DNA from 3 places in the Mycobacterium sp. DBP42 genome. Region 1 is predicted to be linked to each of the others. Evidence: predicted binding sites of a transcription regulator. Region 1 holds the regulator's gene; each other region holds the start of a gene.
What was found. The regulator LexA, encoded in region 1, represses DNA repair genes until DNA is damaged. The targets are predictions, from matches to a motif close to CGAACANNTGTTCG.
Positions count from the first base shown of each region.

Region 1 (2,267 bases):
CCGACGCCGACCAGTGTCGCTGGCGGCCAGGACGATTCAGCGGACATCGCCCTGCTCAGCCAACCGGCGCGAGCAGCGTCTGCCCTGCGTCCAGCGCCGCGGATTCGAGCTGGTTGAGATCGCGGATCTGCTCGACGACCCGGGCGACCGGGGCGTCGGGGGCGACGCGCCGGGCCACCTGCTGCAGCGTCTCCCCCGACTTCACCTGCACCACCGCGAGTTCGGTCGGAGTCGTGCCGGGGTCGGTTCCCATCACCCCGCCGAGTTGGGCCACCAAACCCAGCCAGATCGTGATGCCGGCTGCCACCAGTGCCAACAAGACGGTCGTCACAGGGGTGATGGGCCGGCTGCGGTGGGACGCCCGCGACATCAACACCCCGGTCCCGCGGTAGCGAACCGAACCGCCGGCGGGACGCGTGGGCGAGGGCCGCTGGACCCGGCGCAACGGCCTGGGAGCACCAGCGCCGAACTGGGCGCGGGGGCCCTGCGACCGCGGAGTGGCCCGAACAGCGCGGGAACGGCTATCGGCGGGGATATCGATGATCGCCATCTGACTGCCTTTCGGTGAGACGTTTCGCTCTTGTGTTCGAACATAGTCGCTCAAGTGTTCGATTGATAGAACATGTGATCGAACTGTTGCCAAACGATAGAACAGCCCACCGACAAGTTCGGGCCACCAGGCCCGCCCACCCCTTGACAGCGGCGCACGCCGCACCCACCTGCAGACACGCCCACAACACACGTCGAACACATGTTTGATTAATGTTCGAACAACGACTACATTCGGCCTCATGAGCGACGACCGCAGCAGGGACGGCAGCACCGACACCCCGGCCGAATCGGACGGCGCGGGTCCACGCCGGGCCGAGGGGGGCCTCACCGACCGGCAACGGACGATTCTCGACGTCATCCGCGCATCGGTGACCAGTCGCGGCTACCCACCCAGCATCCGCGAGATCGGGGACGCGGTCGGCCTCACCTCGACCTCGTCGGTCGCCCATCAGTTGCGCACCCTGGAACGCAAGGGCTATCTCCGACGCGACCCCAACCGGCCGCGTGCGGTCGACGTGCGCGGTGCGGAGGATCCGGCCGCCGCGGTGGTCTCGACCGACGTGACCGGTTCCGATGCACTACCCGAGCCGACCTTCGTTCCGGTGCTCGGGCGCATCGCCGCGGGCGGTCCCATCCTGGCCGAGCAGGCCGTCGAGGATGTCTTCCCCCTGCCCCGCGAACTGGTCGGTGAGGGCTCGCTGTTCCTGCTCAAGGTCGTCGGAGACTCGATGGTCGATGCGGCCATCTGCGATGGCGACTGGGTGGTGGTGCGCCAGCAGAGCGTGGCCGACAACGGTGACATCGTGGCAGCCATGATCGACGGCGAAGCCACCGTCAAGACGTTCAAGCGGACCCGCGGTCAGGTCTGGCTGATGCCGCACAACCCGGCATACGAGCCGATCCCCGGTAACGACGCAGCGGTGCTCGGCAAGGTCGTCACCGTGATTCGCAAGATCTGACGGACCGATGGCCGGGCCGGCCGCACCGAAAGGCGGCCGGAGCCCGGTAGCTCAGCCCGTGGACGCTGGGTCAGTCGGTTCGGACAAAACCGTTGGTGCGCGCGAATTCCTCACTGGCGAACCAAATCTCGGCGACCGCATCGTCATACTCACTACTGTCGGGTGCCCAGTATCGGCCGGTCTTGGTGTCGGCCTTGATCGGGTAGCCCTCCGGCGCACGATTCGGGTCGTCCAGCGGTAGGTGAATGGCCGTGGCGCTCGGGATCTCGTCCAGTTCGATGGCGGCATGGCGCCCGCTGTGGGGCTCGGTGCTGCTGTATGCCTCGGCCTCGGTGATCACCCGGGTGGGCGCAGTGTCGACATTGTCCTGGTCGCTCGGCGGGGCCATGCCGCTCAGCGTCGAGAAGCCCGGCGCCGCGGGGACACCGCCGGTCGCCCCCGCGAACGCCCCGGTGTCGAACGTGTCGTCTGCGAGCTCCGCTTCGATTTCGCCGTCGGTGTCCTCGCCCTCGGCAACTTCTTCGAAGTCCGCATCGATGGGCGTGTCGAGATCCTCGTCGCCGAAGTCGTCGTCCTCGTAGTCGTCGTCCTCGTAGTCCTCGTAGTCGTCGAAGTCGTCATCGTCGTCGAAGCCGCGCTCCCCGACCAGCTGTGCGGAATCCTCCGGCGGTTCCTCCTCCTCACCCGGGACTCCGTAACCGATGGCGGGGCCGCGGGGCGCGGCCCACTGGCTGACCGGGATCGCGGTGTCGGTGG
Region 1 covers NZ_VCMY01000011.1:59,907-62,173, reverse strand. Annotated here, with positions in the region: gene E0T84_RS13495 (LysM peptidoglycan-binding domain-containing protein) at 56-550, opposite strand; gene lexA (transcriptional repressor LexA) at 792-1,511, shown strand; gene E0T84_RS13485 (LGFP repeat-containing protein) at 1,582-2,267, opposite strand, start outside.

Region 2 (2,267 bases), on a different contig from region 1:
CTGGATCGGACGGGGCGGTGACGATGCGGCCTTCGCATTTGGAAACGATCTTGCTCGTGACCACCAGCACGTCGCCGTCGCGCAGCCACGGTGTCGCATCGGCGAGGGCGGCGGCCAGGTCATCTCCGGGCCGGAACTCGGGAAGCCCTGGTACGGGCAGGATCTCGACGCGGTCCGCGGACCCGTGCTCGGTGCTCACCGCCGAGCTCACAGTGCAACGCCTCCCAGGTCCAGGCCGGCCCGCACCATCTCGGCGGTGGTGGCCGGGTCTGTCATCAGCAGCGGCACCGCGCGTACCTGAACGCCTTCGATGTCGGCGTCGTCACCTTCGTGTACCAACCAGCCGTCCAGGATTCCGGTGCCCGAACGGGCGCCGAAGTGCTGTCCGACGGCTTGCGAGGTGGACTCGACGCCGATGATGGAAAGGCACTCATCGGCCATACCGCGCAACGGTTTTCCGTCGATGATGGGGGAGTAGCCGATTACCGGCGCTTTCGTCGATCGCAGTGCACCCCGGATCCCGGGGATCTGCAGGATCGGTCCGATGCTCACGACGGGGTTCGACGGTGCCAGCAACACCACGTCCGCGTCGGCGATGGCATCGGTGACCCCCGGCGCGGCCGTTGCCTGTTCTGCACCCACGAACGCAAAACTGTGCGAAGGTATCTGTGCGCGGTACCGCACCCACCATTCCTGGAAGTGGATGGCGTGACGAACGCCGGCCTGATCACCCGGACCGGGGTCGGTGACCACCACGTGGGTCTCGCTGCGGTCGTCGGTGACCGGCAGCAGCCGCGCCCCTGGCGACCAGCGCTTGCACAGTGCCTCGGTGACCTGTGACAGCGGATAGCCCGCGCGCAGCATCTGGGTGCGGACCAGGTGGGTGGCCAGGTCCCGGTCGCCCAGGCCGAACCAGTCGGGTTGCACACCGTAGGCGGCAAGTTCTTCCTTGGCGTGCCAGGTTTCATTCCGATGACCCCAGCCACGCTCGGGATCGATACCGCCGCCCAGGGTGTACATGCACGTGTCGAGGTCCGGGCAGATCCGGACGCCGTGCATCCAGGCGTCGTCGCCGACGTTCACGATCGCCGTGAGTTCATGCTTGCTGTCGCCGCCGGCAAACTGGCCCAGGCCCAACAGGTGCTGTACCCCCAGCAAAAACCGGGCGCCTCCGACGCCGCCGACCAGAACGGTGATCTTCACAACGTCCGACCCTAAGCGCTCATGGCGCGCGGATGGAAACGACGTCGTCACGGGCAGGACACGCCGATGTCGCGACGCGCCGATTTGACATTACGAGATGGTATGAATTCGCGTCCTGGCGCTTGACCCCGGCAGCTAACACGTGTGTAATCACAGATGTGTCATTTCCCGGTTGGTGACCGATTCCGGTGTCGCGGACCGAGATTCGATCAACTGTTCGAATGGGTGACCGCACATCGCAATAGTGGGGCTCCACTTAGGATCTACGAGACCGAGTGAGGAGGCGGGGGATAATGTCTTATGAGAGCGGCGATTTCGATCGTGTGGTCCGGTTCGACAACCGGCTACTCGGCTCGGTAGACAACGCACCGCACATCAACGCCGGGCCGACACCGCTGGGGATTCCCGGACGACCTCAGCTGAGTTTGGTACCTGAGCACATCGATGTTGATCCGGAAACCGAAGATGACCAATGGCAGGAACGTGCGCTGTGCGCACAGACCGACCCGGAGGCGTTCTTCCCGGAGAAGGGCGGGTCTACCCGCGAGGCCAAGCGCATCTGCCAGGGCTGCGAAGTGAAGGACGCATGCCTGGAGTACGCGCTCGCACACGATGAACGCTTCGGTATTTGGGGAGGGTTGTCCGAGCGGGAGCGTCGCCGGCTCAAACGCGGCATCATCTGACGCTCCTGTCGGCAGAGCGCTTCATCGCAGGGTGTGGCGCTCGACGTCAGTCGTCGTCGATCGTTGGGTCGATGACTGACGGTTCCACTCCCAGATAGGTGGCCACCTGGGCCACCAGGATTTCATGCAGCAGATCAGCCAGCTCATCGGATCCTTTGACCCGGCGCTCGATGGGCTTGCGGAACAAGACAATTCGAGCCCGGGTCGCATTCCCTCTGACGTCGACCCCAGCCGGTATCAGTCGGGCCAGCGCGATCGGCCCGTCGGCGATGACCTCGGGCGGCCACTGCACACTGTCCGGATCTTTCGGGGACATCCGCGGAATCTCATCGACGGCGACGTCGAGTTCACGCAGCCGCGACGCCCAACGCCGTTCGATCG
Region 2 covers NZ_VCMY01000009.1:22,068-24,334, forward strand. Annotated here, with positions in the region: gene E0T84_RS11765 (coenzyme F420-0:L-glutamate ligase) at 1-199, opposite strand, end outside; gene cofD (2-phospho-L-lactate transferase) at 208-1,203, opposite strand; gene E0T84_RS11775 (WhiB family transcriptional regulator) at 1,497-1,886, shown strand; gene E0T84_RS11780 (metallopeptidase family protein) at 1,933-2,267, opposite strand, start outside.
Region 2: cofD (2-phospho-L-lactate transferase) is a predicted target of LexA. The motif match lies at 1,410-1,423, and genes of this name have one in related genera.

Region 3 (2,267 bases), on a different contig from region 1:
ACCTGACAGACCATCGAGCAGGTGCGCGTCGTCGACGCAGACCAGCACCGGCCGGCCGTCGGACGAGGAGGTCAGGCCGTCGAGCACCCGGCCCACCAGCGCCGCGCTGTCGGCGTCCGATGTTCCCACCCACCGCGCGAACGTCCCCAGCGGAAGGGTCTGAGCCGCTGATGTGCCCACCGCCCAGCGTGTTTCACGGCCATCGGCGCCCGCTGTCGAAAGTGCTTCGCGGGCGATACGGCTCTTGCCGACCCCGGCAGTCCCGTAGATCACGATGCCGGACAGTTCGATGGAATCCAGCGCGGTGTCGATCAGCCGGGTCTCCTCCAACCGCCCCGTCAGCGGCCAAGCGAGTCGCACGCATCGAGATTAGGCCGACGCCCGGTCGTTAGCAGCGTTAACGACGAACTTCGACGCTGCCTGAATGCGGGTCGACCCGAAGCGTGCTCAGCGGCCGGTCGCGCCGTCGATCAGTTCGCGCAGAATGTCGGCGTGACCCGCGTGGCGGCCGGTCTCTTCGATCATGTGGGTGAGGGCCCAACGGACGCTGGGCGCGGGCCGTCCGGCATGCGGCCGGGGAACAGGCGCCGCGAGGTCGGTACAGCCGTCGAGCACCTCGTTGGCGCGCTCGACGGTGTCGCGGTAGCGGGCCACCACATCGGCGACGGTGTCCGACGGTCCGACCGCGAACGTCGCAGGCCAGTCGGTGACGTCCTCACCCAGGAAGATCCAGCGTTCGACGTTGGTCAGGTGATTCAGCACCCCGAGCAGCGTTGTGCCCGACGGCACCGGAGACGACCGGGCCATTGGCTCAGGCACACCGTCGACCTTCCCGGCGATCGATGTGCGGAGGTAATCGAGAAACCCACGGAGAACCTCGGTTTCGCTGTTCCCGGTCCGTGGCGGCGGATTGTCGTTCCTCCTGCGCTGACTTGTGTGCACGATGCCCAGTATCAGCGCGACTGCCTCTTGAGACATGGATCTTGCTGTCCGGGCAAACGCGGCTCAGCCAGCGAGCGCCGGGAACTCAGCAGATGCACCGTGACTGCCCGGACCACCTTCGGCAGCGCTACGGGACGGGCTTCGGACTGCGATGACACGCAATCACGGCAAGCGCCACCACGACGCCGACGAGATTTACGAATCGCGATGATCGAAACTTTGGCCACTGTGGCCACACCGGTCCCAAACTGCGATTTCTTGTCAGTGTATCGAACTAGTGTTCGATACATGAACGTCGGCTTGGCCCACACCCGCGAGGCAGTGCAGACCGCGCTGGCCGGCCACCGCGCCGCAACCTCGACATTGGCCGACGTTGATTTCAGCGGACTCGACACCGAGGAGTTGTTGGCCATCCAGTCAGAACGCGAGCAGCAGGCCCGCAAGGAGGCCACGATCGATCACCGCATCCAGTCGGCGCTGATGGCCCGCACCAGCCCGCATGAGATCGGCGGCAAATCCTGGACCGATGTTCTTGCCACCCGGATGCGCATCAGCCGCAAGGAAGCCTCACGCCGCGTCGCAGCAGCTGAGGACCTAGGTCCGCGATACAGCCTCACCGGCGAGGTGCTGGCGCCGGCGCTGCCCGCCTGCGCCCACGCGCTGAGGTCCGGATCGATCAGCACCGAACACATCACGATCATCGGCCACACCGTGGCCAAGGCGGAGAACTACGTCAGCACAGCCGAACTCGCACAGATCGAATCGGATCTGGTGGCCGCGGCCACCCGAGACACGCCCGAAGCACTGAAAGCGGCCGCCGACAAACTGCTGTATCTGCTCAACCAGGACGGCGACAGCCCCGACGTCGCGGCCCACCTACGCGGGCTGCGGATCGGCAAACAAGACGCCGACGGGTTGGTGCATGTGCAGGGTTGGCTGGACCCCGAGACAGCGTCGTATCTGACCACGGTCACCGGCGTATGGGGCCAGCCCGGCATCAACAATCCCAGCGATCAAGAACCGGTCCACAATCCCACACCCAACCCACTCGACATCCCCGACACCGATGAGTCCGAGGTCGTTGATCCGGAGATCTCCGGCGCCGACACGGGCCCCGAGCAGCAAGACCGGCAAGACCAGCAGGCCGCCGCCGACCGTGACACCCGAACCCAGGCCCAGCGCAACCACGACGCACTCAAAGTCGCACTGCGCGAACTGCTGATGTCAAAACGGCTCGGCCGGCATGGCGGTCTGCCGGTCACCGTGGTGGTCTCCACGACCTTGGCCGAGCTGGAAACCGGCGCCGGCATCGCGGTCACCGGTTC
Region 3 covers NZ_VCMY01000033.1:38,235-40,501, forward strand. Annotated here, with positions in the region: gene E0T84_RS23700 (LuxR family transcriptional regulator) at 1-360, opposite strand, end outside; gene E0T84_RS23705 (DinB family protein) at 448-978, opposite strand; gene E0T84_RS23710 (HNH endonuclease signature motif containing protein) at 1,231-2,267, shown strand, end outside.
Region 3: E0T84_RS23710 (HNH endonuclease signature motif containing protein) is a predicted target of LexA. The motif match lies at 1,213-1,226, and genes of this name have one in related genera.